2 regions of the Aquamicrobium sp. YD-1-mutant5 genome follow, and region 2 is predicted to be linked to the other one. Evidence: predicted binding sites of a transcription regulator. Region 2 holds the regulator's gene; the other holds the start of a gene.
The links. Region 2 encodes LexA, which represses DNA repair genes until DNA is damaged. Its sites were predicted from a motif close to TGTTCNNNNTGTGTTCNG; they were not measured.
Positions count from the first base shown of each region.

Region 1: ssb (single-stranded DNA-binding protein) is a predicted target of LexA. The motif match lies at 2,166-2,183, and genes of this name have one in related genera.

Region 1 is NZ_JCAKKP010000014.1:66,217-73,042, forward strand. It holds gene uvrA (excinuclease ABC subunit UvrA) at 1-1,053, opposite strand, end outside; gene AC5XE7_RS16855 (hypothetical protein) at 1,765-2,055, opposite strand; gene ssb (single-stranded DNA-binding protein) at 2,285-2,812, shown strand; gene AC5XE7_RS16865 (response regulator transcription factor) at 3,271-3,660, shown strand; gene AC5XE7_RS16870 (hypothetical protein) at 3,653-3,943, shown strand; gene AC5XE7_RS16875 (ATP-binding protein) at 3,943-6,684, shown strand; gene AC5XE7_RS16880 (helix-turn-helix domain-containing protein) at 6,724-6,826, opposite strand, start outside.
Region 2 is NZ_JCAKKP010000001.1:344,557-351,382, forward strand. It holds gene gltX (glutamate--tRNA ligase) at 1-276, opposite strand, end outside; gene AC5XE7_RS01675 (ComEC/Rec2 family competence protein) at 372-2,897, shown strand; gene lexA (transcriptional repressor LexA) at 3,234-3,953, opposite strand; gene AC5XE7_RS01685 (molybdopterin molybdotransferase MoeA) at 4,065-5,270, opposite strand; gene moaC (cyclic pyranopterin monophosphate synthase MoaC) at 5,272-5,775, opposite strand; gene trpC (indole-3-glycerol phosphate synthase TrpC) at 5,781-6,587, opposite strand; gene trpD (anthranilate phosphoribosyltransferase) at 6,590-6,826, opposite strand, start outside.

The DNA.
Region 1 (6,826 bases), on a different contig from region 2:
CCCGTAAGCCGCGCCCAGCGCCTCCAGTGTCTGTGCATAATAGGGCGAACTGGATTTCGCCCACGGGGCGACGGCGCCATCACGCAGCGTCACATTGTCGTCGGGAACGACGAGATTGGGATCGATGGCGCGCTGGTTGCCCAGCCCGTCACAGGTCGGGCAGGCGCCGAAGGGATTGTTGAACGAAAACAGACGCGGCTCGATCTCCGGGATGGTGAAGCCGGAAACCGGGCAGGCGAATTTCTCGGAAAACAGGATCCGCTCATGGGTGTCGTTGGCCGACTTATTAGCGCCGCCACCACCGGCGGTTTCTTCCGGAGGCAGCGGCTTGTCGGCAAGTTCGGCCACCGCCAGCCCATCGGCCAGCCGCAGCGCGGTTTCCATGGAATCGGCGAGGCGCGTCGCAAGATCGGGCCGCACGACGATGCGGTCCACCACGACATCGATGTCGTGCTTGTACTTCTTGTCCAGCGCCGGAACGTCGGCGATCTCGTAGAAAGTTCCGTCGACCTTGACGCGCTGGAAGCCCTTTTTCTGGAGTTCCAGAAGCTCCTTGCGGTATTCGCCCTTCCGGCCACGAACGATGGGGGCAAGGAGAAAAAGCCTGGTGCCTTCGTCCAGTGCCAGAATGCGATCGACCATCTGCGAAACGGTCTGGCTTTCGATGGGCAGGCCGGTGGCCGGCGAATAGGGAACGCCCACGCGCGCGAAAAGCAGGCGCATGTAGTCGTAGATCTCGGTGACCGTGCCGACGGTGGAGCGCGGGTTCTTCGAGGTCGTCTTCTGCTCGATGGAGATGGCCGGCGACAGGCCGTCGATCTGATCGACGTCCGGCTTCTGCATCATTTCGAGGAACTGCCGGGCATAGGCCGACAGGCTTTCCACATAGCGGCGCTGGCCTTCGGCATAGATGGTGTCGAAGGCCAGCGATGACTTGCCTGAGCCCGACAGGCCGGTCATCACGACCAGAGAGTCGCGGGGCAGGTCGAGATCGACATTCTTGAGATTGTGCTCGCGGGCACCGCGAATGGAAATAAACTTATGGTCGGCCATGGCCGCTCCGCCGCCTCGACTGGATGTTTCGGAATGGCGGGCTTGCCCGTCCTCCGTGAATATAGGTCGTTCCTGCGCGGTTTCGAGAGATGCCGCGACTTTCCGCCTGAGGGTTTACGCGCCTTTCAGCGGGGCAGGCAAGTGAAAAGAACAAAAAATGAACAGCCTCCTGACATAAAGGGCGGGTATGCTGTTATAAAGTTCACATTTTGGCTGCTGGCGCTTTGGGCGGTTGACGTAGGGTAACAGAAGCGCCAGATTTCAGGAACGGAAGCCGATCGCCTTACGGGGCTGATCTCCGGAAGGCGCATGGCATCTGCGAAAAGTCGCGGGATGGATGGTGCGCCTGCGGATGAAGTGCTTTCGATCATGCGTGGAAACGAACAGAAGGAGCGAGGTATGACCCCACCTGACAGTTCGAACTGGTTTCGCGCCTGAGCGGAACCGCGGTCAGCCATCTGGCAGGTGAAGATTTTCATCGTGAAGCCGGAGCCTGGCCGTTCCCCCGAAAATCAGAGACTTTAGTCGGATCGTCGGTTGAACGCCGCGAAGCATCCGAGGAAAAGCCGGTAAAATGCTCCCGGCATTATGGGAAAGCCCATAAAAAGCTCCTGATGCTGCAATGCCAGCGTCAGGAGCTTGTCTTTTTGTGAAGGCATGAGGAGCAGACTGCTGCTTTGTCGCCTCTGGAGAAGTTTTTTCGGCTGAAGTTCAGCGTTTGGCTGGAGGCAGGTTGCCGACGCCGACATCGAAGGTGAGTTTGCCTGAAACCTTCACATCGAAATTCCCGACCCTGAACTGACCGAGTTGGCCGGGACGGGGCGTATCGTCCGGTTCGGGCGGCAAAGGCGTTACGATGCTGAAACTGAGGTCCACGCCGGGCAGGTCGGTGTTCGTCTGAGCGGGCGTTGTCGCCGGTGTCTGCCTGCTGCCGGAAAGGGCCGGGCTGGCAGCCACAAGCACGGGCAGGACGCAGAGGAAAGCTGCTGAAACGTGGTTCATGAGCCTGATATAAGCGGATGTGGATGGCTGTTCCAGAGCGCTGGTCTCCTTTATGGTTCACAGAGACGTGTGCCAGAGTGCCAATCGGCATTGACATTGGTTGAAAAATAACGAACAAAAAGAGAACAAAAAAACCTTTTGGGGAAACAGCAGGACCGTGCGGGCCAAACGGCGCGGCAGACTGTAAGGTAAGCGACTTCCAATTTAGGACGAGCGTGGAGACAGCGTCATGGCGGGCAGCGTCAATAAGGTCATACTGGTTGGCAATCTGGGTGCTGATCCGGAAATCAGGCGCCTGAACTCCGGTGATCCGGTCGTCAACCTGCGTATTGCCACCTCCGAAAGCTGGCGCGACAAGATGTCGGGCGAGCGCAAGGAGAAAACCGAATGGCACAGCGTCGTCATCTTCAACGATAACCTTGCCAAGGTGGCCGAGCAGTACCTGAAAAAGGGCATGAAGGTTTACATCGAGGGCCAGCTCCAGACCCGCAAATGGCAGGACCAGAACGGTCAGGAGCGCTACACGACAGAGATCGTGCTGCAGAAGTTCCGCGGTGAACTGCAGATGCTCGACGCGCGCGGGCAGGGTGAAGGCGGCGGTCAGGTCGGCTACGATCGCGGCGGTTATTCCGGCGGCGGTGGCGGTGGGCGCGGTTCCGATTTCGGCCAGTCCGGCTCCGGCGATTTCGGCGGCTCGCGTGGCGGCGGAATGGGTGGTGGCGGCTCGCGCGACCTCGACGACGAAATTCCGTTCTGATCGGCTGCCGGCAAACCGAGCAATGCCTGAAGGCGTGACCACTGGCCTGAGGGGCTGACCCCGGCATGGGGCGACTGAGATCAAAACCAGAAAAACGCCGCCGACCGAAAGGCCGCGCGGCGTTTTTCATTCTTTTGGGTCAGCGATAGCCGGAAAACTATGTCCAGCCGTCATTTGAGCAGCGCGGAAACGCTTATTCTTATAAAATTGTTTGGAAAAACAAAGGCCTGCAGATCTCACGTCCGGTGACGGAAGTTCCGGTGATAATCAGGCCGAACGTGATCTGAAACTTGGGAAGGATGATGTTCGCTGGACCACGACTTTAGATGACTTGATTTACTGGCCGGTTTCGACTGGGATAGGGGACAAATAAAAAGACCGGGCGTTCAATGTTCCGGCGCATGCCATCCCCGGATGGCAAGACGAGCCCGTTCACAGCCTTGGGAGGGGCTGCTGTGATGACGGACATTCTTATAGTCGAGGACGAGCCGGCGATATCGGAATCGCTTGAGTTCATTCTCACGCGTTGCGGCTGGTCCGTCGGCGTGGCGCGCGATGGCGAGGCCGCGCTTGAGGCCGCGCACCGTTTTCGGCCGCGTATGGTTCTGCTCGACATCATGCTGCCCAAGCGTGGCGGGCTGGAAGTGCTCAAGACCTTGCGCGCCAATGAACTGTTCGCCGATACTTTCGTGGTGATCCTGACGGCGCGCGGCCAGCAATATGACCGGCAGGCCGCCATGGACCTGAAAGCCGACGGCTTCATCACCAAGCCTTACGCAAATGGCGAGGTCGTGGATGCCGTCAGGCGCATTCTCGACAACCAGCCGCGCCCGGCAGCGCATGTCTAGCACTCCGGCACCCAGGGAGGAACGGACCGAGCGCGAGGACGTCGCGGCTCTTGTGCCTTTCTTCGGAGTGGTTCTGCTGCTGCCGCCATTCCTCAACCTGTTTGCAGGCATGCTTGGTCCGTTCGGCGTGCCTGTTGAGGTGCTGTACCTGTTCGGGGTCTGGTTTCTGGTGATTGCAGGCGCTGTGCTGCTGTCGCGCGGGCGTCAGTTTCGGGAGACACCTGCCAAATCCCTGCCGGAAACGGGTCCGGCTGTGCCACCCGAGCCCCCGGGGCATGCCTGATGCTGTCGCCGGACTTCGTCATCCTGACGGCTGTCGGCTATGTCGGGCTTCTGTTTCTGCTGGCCTATATTTCAGATGCCCGCGCCAAGAGCGGCAATGCCGGTTTCCTCAGCTCTCCTGCCATCTATACGCTGTCGATATCCGTCTACTGCACAAGCTGGACCTTCTATGGCGCGGTCGGAACCGCCGCCCGAAGCGGGCTGGAGTTCATGGCCATCTATATGGGGCCGACGCTGGTCTTCGTCGGCTGGTGGTTTTTGCTGCGCAAGCTGATCCGCATCGCCCATAGCCAGCACATCACTTCCATCGCCGACTTCCTGTCGTCCCGCTACGGAAAGTCGAGCCGGCTTGCCGTGCTGGTCACGCTGATCGCGGTGGTGAGCATCACACCTTACATCGCCCTCCAGCTCAAGGCGATCACCACCTCCATCCAGACCGTTTCGGTCGCCAAGGGAACCGGGGCGGATCATCTTGCCACGCTGGACGAGGTGACGCTGGCGCTGGGTGTCGCCATCGGCATGGCCGTGTTCACCATTCTCTTCGGCACCCGTAATGTCGACGCGCGCGAACAGCACCCGGGCGTTGTGGCGGCGATTGCCTTCGAGGCTGTGGTAAAGCTGCTGGCATTGCTGGCGGTCGGCATTTTCGTGATCTACGGCGTCAGCGACGGCATCGGCGACATTTATGCCCGCGCGGTCGAGGCCGGCGTGCGCATCCATGAAGCGGACACTTTTGGCAGCCGCTGGGTGGCCGTTCTGTTCCTGTCGGCCTGTGCCGTCATCTGCCTGCCGCGCCAGTTCCAGATCACCGTGGTGGAGAATTCGAACGAGGATCATCTGCGCACTGCGAGCTGGGCCTTCCCCTGCTACATGCTGGCAATGAGCGTCTTCATCCTGCCGATTGCGCTCTATGGGCTTTCGACCATGCCCGCGGGATCGAACCCCGACATGTTCGTTCTCACCTTGCCGATGATGACGGGCCACGATGCGTTGGCGCTTTTTGCCTTCATCGGCGGTTTTTCCAGTGCCACATCGATGATCATCGTTGCGTCGATCGCTCTCTCGATCATGGTCTCGAACCATATCGTGGTGCCGCTTGCGCTGCGCAGAACCTCGCCCGGTGATGAAAAGGGAGAGCACGACATTGCCCGGCTTCTGCTGCGCAGCCGGCGTATCTCCATCGCGCTGATGCTGGTGCTCGGCTTTCTCTATTTCTGGCTGACACAGGGGTCAGACGCGCTTGCCCCCATCGGGCTGATCTCCTTCGGTGGCGTGGCGCAGTTCTTTCCCGCCATGATGGCGGCTCTCTACTGGCGCACCGCCACCATGAAGGGGGCGCTGGCGGCGATATCGGTGGGGTTCATCGTCTGGGCGTGGACGCTGTTTCTGCCGTCTTTCGCTACCTTCAGCCCGGTGGTTAAGGATCTCATCGCCGAAGGTCCCTGGAATATTCGTGCGCTGCGGCCGCAGGCGCTGTTCGGCATGGAAGGGCTCGACCCGCTCGTGCATTCCGTGTTCTGGAGCATGCTCGCCAATGTGTCCGTCCTTCTGTGCGTGTCGGCGGCAACCAGCCAGAACGCGCTGGAGCGCATTCAGGCCTCGCTCTTCGTCGACGTGTTTCGCCGTTCAGCATCCTATCAGCCGCGCATATTGCGTGGCTCTGCCACCACCAGCGAACTGTTCTTCGTTGCCGAGCGCGTTCTGGGGTGGAGCCGGGCGAGAGCGCTGTTTGATTCAGCTGGGGTGCCGCACAGGCAGGCCGCTCCCCAGCAGGGCGTTTCAGCGGATTTCATCGCGCGTCTCGAAAGGGAGCTTGCCGGCTCCATCGGGTCGGCATCGGCTCATATCCTGCTGACCAAGGCGGTGGCCGGTGATGCCATATCGCTGGAGGAAATGATGCAGATCGCCGACGAGACCCAGCAGGCAATCGAATATTCGCATGCGCTGGAGGTGAAGTCGCAGGAGCTTCATTCGACCGCTCAGCAGCTCAAGGAAGCCAATGCGCTGCTGAAGGAACTTCATCAGAAGAAGGATGAGTTCCTGTCGCAGGTCAGCCATGAGGTGCGCACGCCGATGACCTCTATCAGGTCATTTGCCGAAATCCTGATGGTGCCCGATGAACTGACACAGCAGCAGAGGGCGCGCTTTATCACCACCATTCATAATGAAAGCGTACGCCTGACCAAGCTGCTCGACGAAATACTCGATCTGAGCGCGCTGGAGCAAGGCGAGCGGGATTGGGAAAACGTGCCGGTCGATGCGGAAGCCATTCTCGATCAGGCGATTGCCGTGTGCGAGGCGCTTGCCAGAAAGCGGCTGGTGACGATTGAAAGCGGGCCGCGGGCTGGCGCATGTGTGGTTCTTGGCGATGCGGGACGACTGAGTCAGGTTTTCATCAACATCATCGCCAATGCGATTTCGCACAATGATGCGAAGGAGCCGGTCGTCCATATTTTGTCCTCACTGGAGAACGATGTCTACAGTGTCGAGATTTCGGACAATGGATCCGGCGTGCCTCCGCTGTTCCACACCAAGATATTCGAGAAATTCGTGCGGGCCGAACCGGATGGGACGCCGGATTCGCAAGGTCTGGGGCTGGGCCTGAACATCAGCCACAAGATCGTCGGCAAACTGAATGGGCGTCTGGAATTGACCACCGGCACGCTGCCCGGCGCCTGCTTCCGCATCATCCTGCCGGTGTGGCAGGAGGCGCAGACAACGCCTGCGCCACTGGATGCATGAAGGGGAGGCAGCAGTGGTGTATCAGCCGGGCCGCTTTCCTCACACGGGGATTTCCTGCCGGTGGCTGCAGCCAAGCCGGGGGCAGGGCACGCAGGAGGGGCCGACTTCCACCGGCATGCCGCTGAGATCGAGCCCGTCGCCA
Region 2 (6,826 bases):
AACGAGCTCTTCCGCCACCTCGCGGTGCCGGCCGGCGCGCTCATACTGCGATACGGGATCGCCTTCCCATTTCAATCCAAGCCAGCTCAGGCCTTCGAGAATCGCAGCGGTAGCTGCATCTGTGGAGCGTTCCCGATCCGTATCCTCGATGCGCAGCAACATGGTGCCGCCGGTGTGGCGGGCATAAAGCCAGTTGAACAGCGCAGTGCGCGCACCGCCTATATGCAGGAAGCCCGTAGGCGAGGGGGCGAAGCGGGTGACGACCTTGTCAGACATTCAGTTCTCGCGAGGTGACGAAAGCCAGCTGCCGGACTTTCGCTGTTTGCGCGTTCATGTAGCATAGGAGGTGAGGGGTGCAAGGGGGAGGCTTGGTGACTTTGTCGTCGGCCGGCAGTCACGGCGCAAAGAATGCGCCTTTTGACGTCAGTGAGCGAAATCTTTTTGCTCTGCCGGAGGCAACGGCATCGCCGGCGCCGCAGGTGCCCGCCCTTCCGCAGGATACTTCTCCCGCACTTTCTTCCGAGCCTGCTCCACTGCCTTCACGGCAATCGCGATTCCTGCAGGCAGCACATGTCACGCTGCAACTACGCAGATTCGGACGATCTGCTTCAATGGCGTTTGCGCTGGAAATGGAGCGTGGAGCCGGCTTTCTTCTCGTGCCCGTGTTCCTGTCCATTGGCGTCGTATTGTACTTTTCGATGTCTCATGAACCTCGATGGACTGTGCTGCTTGGTCTGACCGGGGCTTTTGCGTTTTTGACATGGGCCGTGCGCAGACATCACAAAATTCATCTGTGTTGCCTGGCTCTTCTGTTTTGCATTTCCGGTGTCACCCTCTCCAAATTTCAGACATGGCGTCTGGATACGCGGGTAATTGGCTCCGACATCACCGTCCGACTCACCGGGAGGGTCGTGGAAATTGAGGACATGGCGAGCGGGCGCAAGCGTCTGACGATCGATGTCGTCTCCACAGAGAGGCCGAAACTACGCTACCAGCCGGAACGGGTACGAATTTCCGCCCGCAACCTGCCGCCGGAGATAGCAGCGGGCTCGGATGTGACCGGTCTCGTCCGCCTGCTGCCGCCGAGCGGGCCGATTCGGCCGGACAGCTACGACACATCCTTTTCCAACTATTTTGGTGGCATTGGCGCGAGCGGTTTCTTTCTCTCCGGACCAAAGCTGTCCGAGCAGACTGTCGCGCCGCTGGCTACCCGCGTCAGTGCAGCGATCGAGCGGGGGCGGCAGGCGGTTGCCGGGCGCATCAGGCACAGCATCGGCGGGCCAGAAGGCGAGATCGCGGCAGCGCTGATCGTCGGGGTGCGGGCGGGCATTCCAGAAGAGATAAACGAGGCAATGCGCAAGACCGGCATCTATCACATCATCTCCATATCCGGCCTGCATATGGCGCTGGTGGCGGGTACGGTGATGGGATTGATGCGCGGATTGTTCGCCGCATTCCCGGATTTTTCCTCCCGTCATCCGGTCAGGAAATATGCAGCCCTTACCGCGCTTTTTGCGATTTTCGCCTACCTGCTGATATCCGGCATGGTGGTGGCTGCCGTGCGCTCGTTCATCATGCTGGCCGTGATGTTGGTGGCCGTGCTGTTCGACCGCAGCGCGCTGACCATGCGCAATCTCGCTATTTCGGCGATCATCGTCATCCTGGTCACGCCCCATGAGGTGGTGGGGCCGAGTTTTCAGATGTCGTTCGCGGCAACGGCGGCGCTGGTCGGCGCCTATGCGGCATGGTCGGACTACAAGGCGCGCCGACCTGTTGCGCGGGTTTACAAAAAGTCCGGTCTCGCTCGGTCGCTGATCCGCGCTCTGGTCACCATGATGGTTGGCCTTGCCGCAACGTCCGTGGTTGCCGGCGTTGCCACGACCCTCTACGCGGCATGGCATTTTCAGCGCATTGCACCGCTCAGCCTGCTGGCCAATCTGGCGGTGATGCCCGTCGTCTCGATCATCGTCATGCCATTTGCCGTTTTTGCATCGCTCGCCATGCCTTTCGGGCTGGATGGCCCTCTCTTGCAAATCATGGGCAAGGGGCTGACGGCAGTGATTTTCCTTTCCGAAAAGATCGCGGACATGTCGCCAGTCGACGCGATCGGGCTGATTCCACCCGAGGCAGTGCTTCTGGCGACGATTGCGCTGGTGATTGCAACGATGACGACAACATGGCTGCGCCTTGTCGCACTGCCATTCGCCATAGGCAGTATGCTGACGCTTGGCTCTGCCCGAACGCCTGACATTCTCATTTCAGAAGATGCCCGGCTGATTGCCGTCGCCATGGAAGGGGGGCAGGTTGCGGTCAACCGCCCCCGCCCGAGTGCCTTCACCATGGATAACTGGAGCCGGGCGATGGATGCAGAAACGATATTGCCGCCAACCCGCGTAAAGCCGCCGGACGAGGGTATTTTTCTGCAGGATTTTATCGCTCCTGCGAGGCAGGAAAGCAAAGCAGCAGGGTTTGTATGCTCCGAGAAAACATGTGCTTTGCGCAGTCCCTCTGGTCTGCTTGTCGTGCAGGTTCAGGATGCGGGTATGGCCGCCAAAGCATGTGCCCATGCAACAGTCATCGTGATCGAGGACGCGGTGATGCGTAACCCGTGCCGAAAATCTCAGGCAATTGTGGTGACCCGTCGGAAGCTGGCGCAAAAGGGAAGTGCCGAAGTCTATCTGGAAAAGGTCGACGCTGCTTCTGGTGTTCCAGTCGGAAATTCATTGCCAATCATCGGAGAGCCAAAGGTGCGCTTCGCAATCGAAGGGGATTATCGGCCATGGCACACCCAGCGCCGATACTCGCGGGAAGCACGTGGCTTGCCGCCCTATGAGAGAAAAGTTGCCTCAGCACCTGCGGAAACGCCTGTTCTCTCAGCCCCGGACAAGATCGAATAAGCGATAAAGACAGGGCGTATCCGGAACGGTTTCCGCCTCGTCTGGCAGGTCCGTTTCTGCGGGTGGATCAAATGCAGACCCAGTTACGCAGGAAAATCGACCATCGTGACAGATAGCTGGACGGGCCGCTCGCCTATGGAGCTAAAATCTGCTCACCGATCGTACAGGTCGTAAAGTGCCCTTTAGCTATCGGCGATCAACGCTTTGAGAGCGCTCAAATGGCGACCTCAACATTTCAATCATTTCCTCAGGATGTTGTTTTAAGATGCTGATAAACAATGTTCCTCAGAACGGATGGAAGGCAAAAAATCCGGTTCGTTCTGTTTCATTTCCGGATCAGTAACGGCGGATCAATCCGACCAGCCTGCCTTGCACCTTGACGCGGTCGGGTCCGAAAATCCGGGTTTCGTAAGCCGGATTGGCGGCTTCAAGCGCGATGGAGGCGCCTTTGCGACGGAACCGCTTCAGGGTTGCTTCCTCCTCGTCAACGAGTGCCACGACTATATCGCCCGGGGTGGCTGTATCGCCGTTGCGGATGATGACGGTATCGCCATCGAAAATGCCGGCTTCGATCATGGAGTCGCCCCGAACTTCGAGGGCATAATGCTCGCCGCCCGACAGCATTTCCGGCGGCACCGAAATGGAATGTGTCTTGTGCTGGATCGCATCGATCGGAACACCCGCAGCGATCCGCCCCATCACGGGGATGGAAACCGCCGAGGCGCTGTCATCCTCATTGCTGGCGATCTGCGGCTTGCGAACATCCTTTGCCGGCTGCCCGAGGCTTCCCTGAATGACGCTGGGTGAAAATTTTCGCGCACTGTTCAGACCGGGGGCAATGGAATCTGGCAGGCGCAGCACTTCCAGCGCACGCGCCCGATTGGGCAGGCGACGGATAAACCCACGTTCTTCCAGTGCGGTGATCAGGCGATGGATGCCCGACTTCGAGGCAAGGTCCAGCGCTTCCTTCATTTCGTCGAAAGAGGGCGGAATGCCACTCTCCTTCAACCGCTCATGGATAAAGAGAAGCAGTTCATGTTGCTTGCGCGTCAGCATAGGTTCCCCCGGCAGCGGCGAATCCAGAATCGGAAAACAAACCCGGAACAAACACTATATGTTCCAGTTGTGTTCCGCAACCGCTTAAAATCAGAACGACCGGGGACGGCTTCAGCCGATCATCATCAACTGGCAGGGATCGCCGATTTCCGATGCCGGCTGGAAGGGGGCGCGTATGACCAGTCCCCCTGATGCGGCCATGGTGCGCAGCATGGAAGAATCCTGCACACCGAAGGGCGTGGCAATCAGCTGGCCGTCGCGTTCCTCAATGGCTGCACGAACATAGTCCTGACGATGGTCGTTGGCTGAAACCGGTGCCCCGAGCGTCGCTGTCCTGATGTCCTGACGGAAAGGGCGGCCGCCAAGGCGGGCGAGCAGAGGTTTCAGGAAAAGCTGCGAGCAGACGAGGCTCGCCACGGGATTTCCGGGCAGGCCCAGACATCTGATGTTGTCCATTCTGCCGAACATCAGCGGCTTGCCGGGCCGCATGGCGATCCGCCAAAAGTCGAGCGTCATGCCTTCGCGCGTCAGAACCTTGTGAACGAGATCGTGATCGCCCACGGAGGCTCCGCCAGATGTGACGATGACGTTCGCACCGGCCGCAACAGCCTGTTTCACCAGCGCCGAGATTGCATCCTCGCGATCTGGTGCGATGCCGAGATCGAGAACATCGGCGCCCACGGCGCGGGCCGCGGCTGCGATGCCATAGCTGTTGGATGAAATGATCTGACCCGGTCCCAGTTCGCTTCCAGGCAGGCGCAATTCGTCGCCGGTGGCGATGATGGCGACCAGTGGCCGTCTGACGACCGTGAGGCGCGCGTGATTGGCCGAAGCGGCGAGCGAAAGCGCGCTGGCGCGCATCAGATGGCCTTTTTCGACGAGAAGGTCGCCAGTCGTGAAATCCAGACCGGCGCGCCGCACATTGCGACCGGCAGCGGTCGGCTCACGCAGGCGGATCACGCCATCTGCCGGCCTGTCGACATTTTCCTGAATAACGACCGTATCGGTTCCCGCGGGTAGGGGCGCGCCGGTGAAGATGCGCACGCACTGGCCGGCTTCGACAGAGCCTGAAAACATGCTGCCAGCGGCCACTTCGCCGATGACGGCCAGCTCACTGCCCGTGATCTGCGCGTCGGCGCCCCGCATGGCATAGCCATCCATTGCCGAGGCGTTGAAGGGAGGCTGCGTGCGCAGCGCCACGATCGACTCGGAAAGCACGCGATCATACGCATCGTTCAGGGGCACGCTTTCACCACCGAGGGGCCCGACATCCTCCAGAAGGCGTTGCAGCGCCGTTTCCAGCGGGACCAGCGCCATGTCAGGCCTCTGCCTTGTAGTCGCCTGATTTTCCTCCGGTCTTGGAGGTAAGCCTGATGTCGGAAATGATCATCGCGCGATCCACGGCCTTGGCCATGTCGTAGATGGTGAGGCAGGCGACGGACGCAGCCGTCAGAGCCTCCATTTCAACGCCGGTCTTGCCGGTAACGCGCGCCAGAGCCTGAACCCTGAGGCCCGGCAGATCGTGATCCGGCTCAATGTCGACGCTGACCTTGGTGAGCAGCAGCGGATGGCAGAGCGGGATGAGCTCGTGCGCCTTCTTGGCGGCCATGATGCCGGCTATGCGCGCTGTCGACAGGACATCGCCTTTCTTGGCGTTGCCTGCGAGGATCATGGCCAGCGTCTCGGCCTGCATGCGAACGCTGCCCTCGGCGACGGCCTCCCGTACGGTCTCGGCCTTGCCGCCGACATCGACCATATGCGCTTCTCCGGAAGCGCCAATATGCGTCAGGCCGGTTCCGGCCGGAGAGGGGCGTTCGCTCACGGCAGCTATGCCTCGCCTGATTCGAGCCCAAGAAGAATGCGCGTGGCACTGGTAACGTCATCCTGACGCATCAGGCTTTCGCCAACGAGGAAAGTGCCGATGCCGCTCCGGGCCAGCCGCTTGCAGTCCTCATTGGTGAAGATGCCGCTCTCGCCGACGAGCAGCCTGTCGGCCGGAATCATCGGGGCAAGACGTTCGCTCGTTTCCAGCGAGGTTTCGAAGGTGCGCAGATTGCGGTTGTTGATGCCGATGAGGCGCGAGGAAAGGCGAAGCGCACGCACCGTTTCTTCCTCGTCATGCACCTCGATCAGTGCGTCCATACCGAGCGAAAAGGCGGTGTCTTCGAGCGCCTGCGCGGTGGCATCATCGACGCTTGCCATGATGATGAGGATCGCATCCGCCCCCCATGCGCGCGCCTCATGCACCTGATAGGTGTCGAACAGAAAATCCTTTCGCAGCGCGGGAAGGCTGACAGCCTCACGCGCGCGGGTCAGATATTCCGGGGCGCCCTGAAAAGACGGTCCATCCGTCAGCACCGAAAGGCAGGCGGCGGCGCCGGCCTCATAGTCCCGGGCAAGGGCGGGCGGATCGAAATCGGCCCGGATAAGGCCTTTTGACGGGCTGGCTTTCTTGATCTCGGCAATGAGCGCGAAGCGGCCGTCGCGATTGCATGTTTCAAGTGCGGAAAGGAAGCCGCGCGGCTTTTCCTGATCTGCTGCCCGGGCTTTCAGCTCGGAAAGGGGCGTGCGCGCTTTTGCTGCGGCGATCTCGTCACGCTTGTAGGCTTCAATCTTACGCAGAATGTCTGACATGGCTAAGCGTTGGAAACCTCGATCAACTTGTTCAGAACTCTGGTCGCATTCCCATTGTCGATCGCTTCGCGGGCTCTGACGATTCCGTCTTCAAGTGTCCTGACCTTGTCGGCAACGACCAGTCCGGCACCGGCATTCATCAGCACCGTATCACGATATGCGCCGGGAGTTCCCGAAAGAACACAGCGCAATGCGGCCGCGTTGAATTCCGAATCTCCGCCGCGCAACGCTTCCTTGGA